Regions from separate parts of the Streptomyces sp. NPDC026377 genome, predicted to be linked through region 3. Evidence: riboswitches for the same ligand, from Rfam matches in the RefSeq annotation. Region 3 holds a riboswitch; each other region holds the start of a gene.
What was found. Region 3 has a riboswitch for cyclic di-AMP ahead of ACZ4MU_RS24005 (LysM peptidoglycan-binding domain-containing M23 family metallopeptidase). Riboswitches for the same ligand answer to the same signal wherever they lie in the genome.

Region 1 (4,181 bases), on a different contig from region 3:
TCCACCTTCACGGACCGCAGCTTGAGCGTGCGCCCGTCCGCCATCTCCACGCGGGCACTGGCCCCGACCCCACCGATGAGCGGCAGCGTGGCGGTGGCCGCCACGCGCGGCTCGGCCCCGGTGCTGTCCCGGCTGTAGCCGATGTCGATGCCGAGCGCGCCGGAGAGGTCCCGGTAGGAGACGAAGGCGGTGGCCCTGGCGGAGGCGGCGTGGGCCTCGGAGGCGTCGGAGGAGCGGCGCAGGTGGTCGAGTTCGACGTTCAGCTTGGTGATGGGGAGCCGACCGCCGTCGCGGCCCGCCGGTATGTCCGATGCCTCGATGTCGACGCGGTCGAGGGTGCCCCCGGCCAGCTGGGTCAGTACGGGGAAGCCGTGCACCCGCACCTGGGGTGCGGACGGGAGCCCCTGGGCCTCCTGGAACGCGTCGGCCGTACGGTGTTCCGTCCAGGCCGCGGCGGCACGGTCCCCGGCCACGCCCAGTCCCGCGAGCACGACCACGGCGACGGCGTACTTGCGCCATCCCCGCAGGGCCCGTCCGGCCGCGGCACGCGCCTTCAGCACGGGGCCCCCTCGCCGGGGACGGGGTGCGCGCAGATCCCGCACGCGGCGCGGAAGGCGCTCAGGAGCGGGGCGCGCAGCAGCTCGTCCGGGATGTCCTGACGCGCGGCGACGGTGCTGACCAGGCCGGTCACGGCCAGCTGCGCCCGGATCGTGCCCACCAGGTCGTCCGCGTCGGCGAAGGCGGCCAGGGTCTCCGTGCGGTGGTCGCCCAGATCCCCCATGCCCTCCACTCCGGCGAGCGCCCCGGGCAGCAGCGGCAGCCCCGAGTTGAAGAGCAGGGCGAGCCGCGAGCGGTGGCGCAGGGCCAGATCGACCAGGTCGGCCGAGGCGCGCAGGCGCCGCTCGGGCCCCTGCGGCAGGGCGCCCCAGGTGGCCCGGAGCGCGGCGAACTCGGTCAGCGGACCGATGAGCGTCGCGGCCAGCAGCCGTTCCTTGGAGGGGAAGCGGTGCAGCAGCCCGGTCTTGGAGTAGCCGACCCGGTCCGCGATCTCCTGCACCGAGGTGCCGAGGTAGCCCTGGGCGGTGAAGAGCGCGGCGGCAGCCTCGACGATCTCCGCGTCGAGTTCTGCGCGCGTCGGGCGTGGCATGCGGTCCTCCCCTGAGCCTGGTCACGTCACCGTAACAGACCATCTGGTCCCAGATGGACCAGGTGGTCCGCAGCGGTGGCGTGCGGCCGCAGAGAGGCGTCGATCAGATCAGTACGGGCCGTTCACGTTGTCGATCGAGCCGTACGTCTTCGCCGCGTAGTTGCACGCGGCGACGATGTTGGCGACGGGGTCGTAGCTGTCCGTCGACGTACCGGGCACATGGAAGGCCTGGAAGGTGGGGTCGATGACCTGGAGGAGCCCCTTGGAGGGGGTACCGGCGACGGCGTTGGAGTCCCAGTTGTTGATGGCGAAGGGGTTGCCCGACGACTCGCGCATGACATTGCGGTAGATGCCGTCGTAGGAGCCGGGGATGCCGTGCTGGGCCATGATGTCCAGCGACTGCCGGATCCAGCCGTCCAGGTTGTCGCCGTACGTCTTCGCCACGGCGGCGGTCGCCTGCTGGGGCGGCGTGCCCGTCCGCGCCGAACGGTCGGCCCGGGCCGGGGTGGCGGGGCGGTCGGCGGACGCGGCCTTCGCCTTCTTGCCCACCGCCAGCTGGAGGCCGGGGTGGATCAGCGCCGGGTTGCCACCGATGGCCTGGCGGTTGTCCTGGTAGAGCTTCTTCCAGCCGCCGCTCACGTCGAGGTCCTGGGCGATCTTGGAGAGGGTGTCCCCGGCGACGACGGAGTAGGTCGTCCCGGCCGCCTTCGCCGCGGGGGCCTTCTTCGCCACGATCGGCTGTGCGGACACCGCGCCCTTGGCGGCGACGGCGGGCGCGGCCTTCGGGAGCCCGGCGTGCGGGGCGGCCGAGGGCGCTGCCCCGGCGCTCGTCGCGCCGATCACCGGAATGATGAGCGCGGCGCCGCCCGTGCCCGCGGCGGCGATGCCCCGGGTGAGGGTGCTGGACTTGGGGCGGCGGTGCTTACCCTTTGCAGGCATGGCGAATTCCTCTCCTTCGCCTGCGAGGTGAGCTGTCGGGTTCGGGCGAGAGCTGCCCGGCCGCGCTGCACGCGGCTTCACCCCGAGCCGTTCCGTCATCCGGATCCGGCGACTACCTGGGTCCCCCGCTCCTGCCTTTTCGTGTGTGGGAGGTATCCGGACAGCGGCAGGATTCGGCGGTCCATCCGGATTTGAGCGTGACCGTAATCGAATGGGCCCGACGGAAACAAGAGCTCGAATTCATTCCGACACCGGAGAGAAAGATCCAGCAGGGCCGGGGATACGGGCTCCCTTCTTCCCGTATCCCCAACTCGCCTTCCGGGAAAGGGAATGAGGACGTCATGATCGGCCTGCCCACACGGACCCGGAGTGACTCACTTCACTTCTTCGGGCGTCTTGGGGAGGGATTCCTGGGCGCATCCACCGAGAAAGAACCGGCACCGGCCGCACCCAAAAGAAAGGCTAAGCCCCTTTATCATTCCCAATGAATAGATTGACGACATAAAAGCGAAACAGGCCGTCGGTGGTTCATATCGGACATCTGGGCAGGCCTCGGCGGACCTGGCCGGGCCCGGGCGGCCTCAGACGGGCGTCTCCAGCAGGGCCGCCTCCTCGTCGGTGAGCCGCAGCCCGCCCGCGGCCACGTTCTCCACCAGGTGGTCCGGGTTGCCCGTGCCGGGGATGGCCAGCACGTGCTCGCCCTGCCGGAGTGTCCAGGCGAGGCGGATCTGCGCGGGCGTCGCATGGTGCGCGCGGGCGACCGCGAGGACCGCCTCGCTCTCCCCGGCGCCCGTCTGCCCCGCGCCGCTCTCGCGCCCCTCGCCGGCGATGGCGAAGAACGGGACGAACGCGATGCCCTGCGCGCCGCAGAGCCGCAGCACCTCGTCGGAGCCCGTACGCCTGCTGTCCAGGCCGTACCGGTTCTGCACGCAGACCACGGGCGCGATCGCCTGGGCCTCCGCCAGGTGCTCGGGGCCGACGTTGGAGATGCCCAGGTGGCGGATGAGCCCCGCCTCGCGCAACTCGGCCAGCGCCCCGAAGTGCTCCGCGAGCGAACCGGGCCCGTTCAGGCGCAGGTTGACCACGTCGAGGTGGTCGCGGCCGAGCTGACGCAGATTCTCCTCCACCTGGCCGCGCAGTTGGTCCGGACGGGCCCAGGGCAGCCAGGCGCCGGAGGCGTCGCGTCCCGGACCGACCTTGGTGACGATGACCAGATCGTCCCGGTAGGGCGCGAGCGCCCGGTTGATGAGCTCGTTGGCGGAACGGAGCCGGGAGAAGTAAAAGGCCGCGGTGTCGATGTGGTTGACACCGAGTTCGACCGCGCGCCGCAGCACGCCGAGGGAGCGCTCGCGGTCGCTCGGCGTGCCGAGGTCGAACGCGGCGCTCCCGGTCAGGCGCATCGCGCCGAATCCCAGGCGGTTGACCGACAGGTCACCGAGTTTCCAGGCGCCCGCGGCCGCCGCGTCGATCGTCTCCGTAGTCATGATCGCAGTGTGCCATCCGCACCCATGCGATCGGAACGCCCAACTCCACGGAGTCGACGCACTCCTGGGAAAGGTACGACCGGAGAGCTTTCTTGCCGCCATCACCCTCAACGGGGCGCGTTTTGACTTCGACTACCGCGCCTTTCCCCCTTCCCTTCTCTTCCCTTCACCTTTCCGCACAAGGACGGCCGAACATTCGCGCCGCATCACGTGAATTCACGGCAACGCGGTGAGGCGGTAAGGGGACTGTTTACTCCGCGCGCCACAGCGCGGGGACGTTCGGGGGTTCCCAGCCCGGCTGGGCGGTGTGTGCCTGGAGGCAGACGTACCCGCGACCGCCATAGGCGGCGCGGTCGCCCGAGCGGTAGGCGGTGCCGACGGACCAGGTGGTTCCGGGGGGCGGGCCGGTGGGGGTGGGGGTCGGTGACGGCGACTGGGCCACGTCCAGGACGAAGTCGAACGCCGCCTCCTTCGCGCCGCCCGCGTCCCGTACGGTCATCAGCAGGCGGGCGTCGAAGATCGAGTCGGTGTTGTTGCGCGGCTCGCCGGGGAAGTACAGCTGGGTGGTGAGCACCGGCCGGCCGGGCGCCTGGGCCTTCACATGGATGTGG
Region 2 (4,181 bases), on a different contig from region 3:
GTAGACCTCGGTGCCCCAGCGCAGCGCCTCGGAGAAGGACTCCGCGCCGATCGGGGCGATCATGAACTCCTGGATGTCGACGTTGGAGTCGGCGTGCGACCCACCGTTGAGGATGTTCATCATCGGAACGGGCAGCAGGTGCGCGTTCGGGCCGCCCAGGTAGCGGAAGAGCGGCAGGTCGCTGGCCTCGGAGGCGGCGTGGGCGACGGCGAGCGAGACGCCGAGGATGGCGTTGGCGCCGAGCGAGCCCTTGTTGTCCGTGGCGTCCAGGTCGAACATCGCCTGGTCGATCAGGCGCTGCTCGGTGGCGTCGTAGCCGACGAGCTCCGGGCCGATCTGCTCGATCACGGCGAGGACGGCCTTCTCGACGCCCTTGCCCTGGTAGCGGCTGGGGTCGCCGTCACGCAGTTCGATGGCCTCGAAGGCGCCCGTGGAGGCGCCGGAGGGGACGGCGGCACGGCCGGTGCTGCCGTCGTCGAGGCCGACCTCGACCTCGACCGTGGGGTTGCCTCGGGAGTCCAGGATTTCCCGGGCTACGACGACGTCGATGGACGGCACGAGCATCTCCTTCTGGGATGTGACGCGGAAAACGCCGGGCCGCGTGGTCCGGCACCCCTGAGCCTAACCGGCTCCGGGGCATCCACCAGCCGACCGACCGGCCCGTGGGACGAAACGGGGGGCAAAATGTTCCCGAACAAAACAAACCCCCGCGCCCTGCGGGTCCCCTGCGGGATGCGGTGCGGGTCCCCTGCGGGATGCGGTGCGTATTCGTCTGCGGCCCGGTGGGGGCTGGTCGCGCAGTTCCCCGCGCCCCTTCGGGTGCCTAGGTGCGCCTTTGTCCGCGGACCGGCTGGGGCTTGGCGCGCAGTTCCCCGCGCCCCTGGTGGTGCGGGCACCTACAGGGGCGCGGGGAACTGCGCGGGCAACACACCACCGGGCCGCAGGCGAACCCCCGGCCGAGAAGGGGCGCGGGGAACTGCGCGATCAGCCAGCGACGGCCCGCGGACGAAATCCCGGCTCGGAAGGGGCGCGGGCAACCCGCCACCGGCCCCCGGCCCAAGAAGGGGGGTGGGGGCCGTGTGCTCGGCCACAGACGGACCGCAGGCCCCGCACCCCCGGGCCGGGAGGAGGCTCAGCTCAGGTGGAGCTGCTGGTTCACGTAGATCAGGTTGGCGTCCTTGACGACGTCCTTGTTCAGCTCGAACAGCTTCTCCCAGCCGCCCTTGACCCCGTGCGCCGAGGCGATGGACCCCAGGGTGTCCCCGGCCTTCACCTGGTACTCGCCGTCGCCGGTCTTGACCGGGGCCGGACGGGACTCGCCGCGCGAGGCGGGGGCCGACTCGCGCTTCGGGGCGGGCGCGGCCTTGGGCGCGGCCTTCTTCGGCGCGGCCTTCTTCGGCGCGGCCTTCTTCGGCGTGGCCGGGGAGCCGGACGTGTCGACGTTCGCGGCCGAGCCGCCGGCGGTCAGGTTGCCCGCGCCGGCGCAGGACCAGGCACCCGGGCCCTGCATGGCGAGCAGCCGCTCGGCCGTGGCGATCTGCTGGCCCTTGCTGGCCAGGTCGGCGCGGGAGGCGTACTGCGTGCCGCCCGCCGCGGCCCAGGAGGACTGCGAGAACTGCAGACCGCCGTAGTAGCCGTTGCCGGTGTTGATGGACCAGTTGCCGCCGGACTCGCACTGGGCGACGGCGTCCCAGGTGGAGACGGAGGCGGCGGAGGCGGAGCCGGCGGCCATCAGCGGGGCGGCGACAGCGGCACCGGTGACACCGGCCAGCGTGACGACTCGGACGGCCTTGGACGGGCGGCGGTGCTTGCCCTTGCCGGAAAGCAGCATGGAGTTCTCCTCACCGACGCCTGCGAGGTGAGCTGTCGGGTTCGGGCGAGTGAGTGGCCCGGCCGCGCCCAGTGGCGCGTCTTCACCCCAAGCCGTTCCCTGGCCGCTTCGTACGTCTCGCCGTATGGCGTACGTCCCTCAACGGCCGGGCCCGGCGCTTACCTTGGGTCCCCCGCTCCTGCCTACGGCGCACAGAGCGTCGACTGTTCCCCGCGACCGGCGGCAGGATTCGGCGTTCCCGGTCGAAGGGGCCCGTGGTGACGAGCGCTTCGACCGTAAACACACCAACCCCTGATGTTCAAAGGGGCACATCAGGGAGAAATCGCCCCTCCCGACCCTCCCGCAACCCCCGTTTCCGCAGGTCGGGGGCGTAAGGCGCGTACCGGACGGACGGGACAGGGCAGTTGACGGAAAGAGACCCATGTCTCACTTGCGCAGAAGTGGACATAGGCCCCTGAACTACCCCTTGACCGGGGCCGGGTTGTCCGTCTTCGCCGGGTTCAGATCAAGGTTCTGGCCAGGCAGGATGAGGTTCGGGTCGGCGCCGATCGTCTTCTTGTTCGCCTTGTAGAGCGCGGACCAGCCGCCCTCGACCTTGTGCGAGCGCGAGATGTCCCACAGATTGTCGCCGGGGCGGACGGTGTAGTCGCCCTCGGCGGCGAGCACATCGCCCGACTCGCGTGACTCGGCGTCACCTCGCGAGGCGTGACGCCCCGATTCATGAGCGTTGTCCGTATTGCCCGGCTCGGTGGTCGCGGGGGTACCGGTCTCGGCCGGGTCCGGGGTGCCGCGGTGCTTGCCGCCGGTGGCGGACCCCGTGGCGGGGCCGGTGGCCGTGCCGGCGGGCTCGGTCGCGCCGTCCGTGCCGGTGGAGCCCGGCTTGCCGCTCGCGCCCGTGGACGGCGCCGAGGGCGTCGTGGAGGACTTGGGGGCGGTCGAGGACGACGGGGACGGCGTGGTGGACGCCGGCGGCTTCTTGGCGGGCGCGGACGGCGTGGCCGTGGTGTCCGGGGTCGCGGCCCCCTCCTCGGAGGGGACGTACGGCGAGGGCGTGGCGCCCGGGTCCACGGACGGGGCGCCGCCGCCCGTGGTGAGCCCGGAGATCCCCGAGCAGCTGGTGAAGGCCTTCGGGCCCTTCGCCGCGAGCACCTTCTCGGCGACCGCTATCTGCTGCGCCCGGCTGGCCAGGTCGGCGCGCTCGGCGTACGCCGTGCCGCCGTATTCCTGCCAGGTCTCCTGGGAGAACTGGAGCCCGCCGTACAGTCCGTTGCCGAAGTCGGCGCTCCAGGCGCCGCCGCTCTCGCACTCCGCCACGCTGTCCCAGGTGGACGCGGTGGCGGCGCTGGCGCCGCTCGCCGCGAAGAGCGGAAGGGCGAGGGCCGAGCCGGTCACCCCCGCCGCGACGACGAGTGCGGGAGCCTGGCGGGGGCGGCGGTGCCGTCCGTTCCCGGAGCGCATGCTGTGGCCTTCCGTGTGACTACGTCTATGACTGCTGAGCCGGGCGGGAAGCCTGGTTTGGCGAGTCGAGGGGTGAACGTAGCCGTACTCGAACGCTTGTCACAAGTCGATGCACCCGCGATAACGCGAACATCACAGTTTTGACGGACCGTCAGTTCCGCTGGGTGTGAACGCGACCGGAAGCGTGCGCAGTCCACGCATGATCAGGCCGCCCCGCCAGCGCAAATCGGCAGGATCTGCCGCTAGGCGCAGGTCAGGCAGGCGCCTCAACAAGGTGGCCAGCGCGGTCCTCGCCTCCAGTCTGGCCAGGGGTGCGCCCAGGCAGTAGTGGATGCCGTGGCCGTAGCCGAGGTGCTGGTTGTCGCGGCGGCCGAGGTCGAGCGTGTCGGGGTCGTCGAAGCGCTCGGGGTCGCGGTCGGCGGCGGCCAGCACGACCAGCACCGGGTCGCCCGCAGCGATGTCCTGGCCCCCGATCGTCAGCGGGCGGGTGGCGAAGCGCCAGGTGGCCATCTCCACGGGCCCGTCGTAGCGCAGCAGTTCCTCGATGCCGGTGTCCAGCAGGTCCGACTCCCCGGCCGCGAGCGAGGCCTGCAGCCGCTCGCGCTGCCCGGGGTCGCGCAGCAGCGCGTACATGCCGTTGCCGATGAGGTTCACGGTGGTCTCGAACCCGGCGAACAGGAGGATGAAGGCCATCGCCGCGGCCTCGTTCTCGGTGAGGTGCTCACCGTGGTCGCTGGCGCGGATGAGGCCGGAGATGAGGTCCTCGCCCGGGTTCTCCCGCTTGCGGTGGATGAGTTCGAGGAGGTAGCCGCGCATCTTCTTCACCGAGCGGGCCACGCCGCCGCGCGGGCCCTTGCCGTGCCGGATCATCATCCCGGCCCAGTCCCGGAAG
Region 3 (4,181 bases):
GCACCCAGCGCGAGCTGGTCCGCGTCCACCCGGGCGAGGAGTGGCTGCACGTCCTGTCCGGGCGGCTGCGGCTCACCCTGGGCGACGCCACGCACGAGCTGGACCCGGGCGACAGCGCGCACTTCGACTCGCTCACCCCGCACCGGATCTCCGCCGTCTCACGTGGCGGGGCCGCGTTCCTGTTCGTCCACACCCTGCTCCAGAGCCCCGACCCGCATCCGCACCATCCGCACGGCTGAGAGGTACGACATGTCGCAGAACCAGGGACGGTCCGGCGTCGACACCCGGGAGACGAAGTTCCCCCGGGGTCTCGTGGTCCGGCTGTTCGCCTACTTGGTCGCGGGCCACATCTTCGCGGCCTTCCTCTACCTGCTGTTCACGGTCGGCAAATGAGCCGGCGCGTTCACCGCGCGGCGTCCTCGACCAGCCGCTCGCGCAGCCGCTCACGGGTCTCGGGGGAGAGCCCGAGGCCGTCGGAGAGGTAGCGCTCGGTGGTGCCCCAGGTCTCCTCGATCGTGTCGAAGGCGGCGTGGAGATAGTCGGCGCGGGCGTCGAAGAGCGGGTTGAGCAGCTCCACGACCTCGGTGCTCAGCCCGGCGGGGGAGCTGTCGCTGCGGTGCATCCTGTAACGGCGGTGCGGGTCGTTGGACTTGAGGTAGTCGGCCTCGATGGCGTCGCGCTCGACCCCGACCGCGAGCAGCGCCACCGCGATGGACAGACCCGCGCGGTCCTTGCCCGCCGCACAGTGCATCAGGGCCGGGACGCTGTCCTCGGCGAGCGCGTGCAGCACCCGGCTGTGCTCGGCCGTGCGCTGCCGGATGATCGTGCGGTACGAGTGCGCCATCCGGTCGGCGCCCCGCCCGTCGGAGAGCACCGACCGCAGCTGGGTGAGGTCGCCGTCGCGGACCATCTTCCAGAACTCCGCCCCGTCCGCCGGGTCCGTCAGCGGTATGTTCACGTTGCGCACCCCGGGCAGCTCCACGTCCGGGCCCTCCAGCTTCTGGTCCGCCGCGTTGCGGAAGTCGAAGATGGTGTGCAGGCCGAGCGTGGCGAGGAAGGCCGCGTCCTGCGCGGTCGCGTGGGCGAGGTGGCCGCTGCGGAAGAGCCGTCCGTACCGCAGCCGCCGGCCGTCCACGGTCGGCAGTCCCCCCACGTCACGGAAGTTGCGGACGCCGGACAGCTCGGGCTCGGTCGAAGGGATCTGCGGAGTCTGCTGGGTCACGTTGGCTCCTGATGGGGGTCGAAAGAAAGATCACGCCGCCTCGGTCCCGACGATACGACATGGGTTCCCGGGGCAATCATCTCGACCGCTTGACCGGAATGCGACCCCTTCGCATCCATTGCCCTGCGCGATGTCCCGCCCCGCTGCCGGTGCCACTGCTCGCGCCGGTGCGTATATGCCTATGGATGCGAGTAAACCGGGCAGATCGGGGCGATGGCGAGGGAGAGGGGCGAACGGGGTGAAGGCGGAGGAAGGGATGCGGAACTTTCGTCCTTATTGGGCGATTTGGTGGCTCCTGTCCATCTCCCGCTCGGGAAGGGCGGGTTACCCGTGAGCAGCGTCATATCCGTGACGTTCCGTGGTGGCGGTGCCGGAGGAATTACCCCGTCCGGCCAAGCCTGTTGGGAATGACGGTCCACGCAGGGTGACCGCAATTCCCGCGTGCATTCCCGGCCGGGAATGCCGAAAGGGAATCGGCACTTGTCGTGGCCCGCACGGCTCGCTTACGGTCACCGCAATCCGAGTGGACCGCCGAATCCTGCCACCGCTCGGAATCCGCACCCATCCACGTGTGGCAGGAGCGGGGGACCCAGGTAAGCGCCGTCCGGAATTCCGGCACGGCTCGGGGTGAAGCCGGAGCACCGTGACGCGGTGCCCGGCCGGGCAGCTCCAGCCCGAACCCGACAGCTCACCTCGCAGGCGCCGGAGAGGAATCCGCCATGCCCGCGAAGGGTAAGCACCGCCGTCCCAAGTCCAGCCCGATATCCCGGGGCATGGTCGCCGCCGGTACGGGTGGCGCCGCACTCGCCATCCCCCTGCTCGGCGCCACCGGCGCGCACGCCGCGGTGCAGACCGCCGCCCCCGCCACCGCGCCCCAGCAGGCCGCCCGCACCACCGCGACCGCCGCAGCCGCCGCGCCCCAGGCCGCCCCCACCACGTACAAGGTCAAGAGCGGCGACTGCCTCTCGCGGATCGCCGAGGAGCACCGGCTCGGCAGCTGGCAGCGGCTCTACCGGGACAACCGCGAGGTCGTCGGCTCCGACCCGTCGCTGATCCGCCCGGGCATGAAGCTGGTTCTGGGCGCCAAGGCCAAGACCGGCGCGCCGCACGGCTCCGGCACGGCGAGCACGCACGCGTCCGGCGAGAAGACGTCTTCCCCCGCGCCCCGCACCCCCGCGCCGCGCACCCAGGCGCCGTCCTCGCCCGCCCCCGCCACGAACACCTCCACCAGCGCGGACCAGGGCTCCTCCACCGGCTTCCGCGCGCCGCTCGACAGCGTGAGCATCGGCACCCCGTACCGCATGGCCGGGTCCATGTGGTCCAGCGGCTACCACACGGGCGTCGACTTCGCGGCCGAGACCGGCACCACGGTCAGGGCCGTCGGCGCGGGCACGGTCGTCTCGGCCGGCTGGGGCGGCGCCTACGGCAACCAGGTCGTGATCCGGCACGCCGACGGCATGTACTCCCAGTACGCCCACCTCTCGCAGCTCTCCGTCTCGGCCGGGCAGAGCGTGACCGCGGGCCGGCAGCTCGGACTCTCCGGCGCCACCGGCAACGTCACCGGCCCGCATCTGCACTTCGAGATCCGCACCACGCCCGACTACGGCTCGGACGTCGACCCGATCGCCTACCTCAGGCAGCGGGGCGCGAGCCTCTGACGGCCCGACCGGGGCCCGGGCCGGGCCCGGTCGGACCGGATTCTGTCCGGCGGGCCGGAGGTATTCGGCGTATTCCCGCTGAGGGAAACTGACCGGGTGGTCTATATCACCTACCGTCAACCCCCCCTTACGGTCGCGTAGGTCACACCGGTAAGGGAAAGATATGGTCCCGTGGCAGACGATTCGAGATCATTCAACAGCGGTACGTTCGGGTCGTACACGGCGATCGGCGACAGCTTCACGGAAGGCGTCGGCGACCCCGGCCCGGACGGGGCGTTCGTCGGCTGGGCGGACAGGTTCGCCGTGCTACTGGCAGACCAGCGACCGGAGGGGGCCTTTCGCTACGCCAATCTCGCGGTCCGCGGCAGGCTCCTCGACCAGATCGTCGAGGAGCAGGTGCCGCGGGCCAAGGAGCTCGCGCCCGACCTCGTGACCTTCTGCGCGGGGGGCAACGACATCATCCGGCCGGGCAGCGACCCGGACGACGTGGCCGAGCGCTTCGAGCGCGCCGTCGCGGACCTGAAGAGCACGATCCCGACGGTGATGGTGACCACCGGGTTCGACACGCGCGGGGTGCCGGTCTTCAAGCATCTGCGCGGCAAGGTGGCGACCTACACCGCGCATGTGCGCTCCATCGCGGACCGCTACGGGTGCCCGGTGCTCGACCTGTGGTCGCTGAGGTCCGTGCAGGACAGGCGGGCGTGGGACGGCGACCGGCTGCACCTGTCGCCCGAGGGTCACACCCGGGTCGCGCTGCGAGCCGCCCAGGTGCTCGGGCTCGCGGTGCCGGCCGACCCGGACCAGCCGTGGCCCCCGCAGCCGCCGCGCGGCACCCTGGAGGTGCGGCGCGACGACATCCAGTGGGCGCGCGAGCACCTGGCGCCGTGGATCGGACGACGGCTGCGGGGCGAGAGCTCGGGCGACCATGTGGAGCCCAAGCGTCCCGACCTGCTGCCTCTCTGACGGGTCATCAGCCCCGCTGCCCCTCCGGGGGCCGGGGGCGTCACTGGCGGAACGCCCCGAGTGCGGCGCCCACGGCTCAGCCGTGCAGCAGCTTCCGCTCCGTCTCCGGGTCCAGTCCGACCCGGGGGCGGTCCGGCCGCTGCGGCGCCTCGCCGCCGAGCGACCCGAGCCACGCCCAGGTGTCGGCGACCGTCTCCTCGACGGGGCGGCAGCTCAGCCCCGCGAGCACGGCCTTCCACACGTTCGAGCCGTGCATCGTGTCGTGCAGCTCACCCGGCGGAATCCACACCGGCAGATGGTTCCACGGCTCCACCCCGGCGGCCAGGATCGGCTCCGGG

Region 1: linked by a shared signal. The riboswitch ahead of ACZ4MU_RS28325 (transglycosylase SLT domain-containing protein) and the one ahead of ACZ4MU_RS24005 (LysM peptidoglycan-binding domain-containing M23 family metallopeptidase) in region 3 are both predicted to bind cyclic di-AMP.
Region 2: linked by a shared signal. The riboswitch ahead of ACZ4MU_RS00390 (transglycosylase family protein) and the one ahead of ACZ4MU_RS24005 (LysM peptidoglycan-binding domain-containing M23 family metallopeptidase) in region 3 are both predicted to bind cyclic di-AMP.

Annotation. Positions count from the first base shown of each region.
Region 1 is NZ_JBVHPV010000017.1:25,987-30,167, reverse strand. Features, by position in the region: gene ACZ4MU_RS28335 (LmeA family phospholipid-binding protein) at 1-560, opposite strand, end outside; gene ACZ4MU_RS28330 (TetR/AcrR family transcriptional regulator) at 554-1,147, opposite strand; gene ACZ4MU_RS28325 (transglycosylase SLT domain-containing protein) at 1,256-2,086, opposite strand; cyclic di-AMP (ydaO/yuaA leader) riboswitch at 2,091-2,275, opposite strand; gene ACZ4MU_RS28320 (oxidoreductase) at 2,668-3,570, opposite strand; gene ACZ4MU_RS28315 (dioxygenase family protein) at 3,821-4,181, opposite strand, start outside.
Region 2 is NZ_JBVHPV010000001.1:91,530-95,710, forward strand. Features, by position in the region: gene eno (phosphopyruvate hydratase) at 1-558, opposite strand, end outside; gene ACZ4MU_RS00390 (transglycosylase family protein) at 1,133-1,831, opposite strand; cyclic di-AMP (ydaO/yuaA leader) riboswitch at 1,834-2,031, opposite strand; gene ACZ4MU_RS00395 (transglycosylase family protein) at 2,291-3,289, opposite strand; gene ACZ4MU_RS00400 (cytochrome P450 family protein) at 3,422-4,181, opposite strand, start outside.
Region 3 is NZ_JBVHPV010000012.1:93,429-97,609, reverse strand. Features, by position in the region: gene ACZ4MU_RS24020 (helix-turn-helix domain-containing protein) at 1-239, shown strand, start outside; gene ACZ4MU_RS24015 (DUF6126 family protein) at 250-393, shown strand; gene ACZ4MU_RS24010 (tyrosine-protein phosphatase) at 404-1,222, opposite strand; cyclic di-AMP (ydaO/yuaA leader) riboswitch at 1,771-1,937, shown strand; gene ACZ4MU_RS24005 (LysM peptidoglycan-binding domain-containing M23 family metallopeptidase) at 1,942-2,880, shown strand; gene ACZ4MU_RS24000 (SGNH/GDSL hydrolase family protein) at 3,052-3,843, shown strand; gene ACZ4MU_RS23995 (NAD-dependent epimerase/dehydratase family protein) at 3,920-4,181, opposite strand, start outside.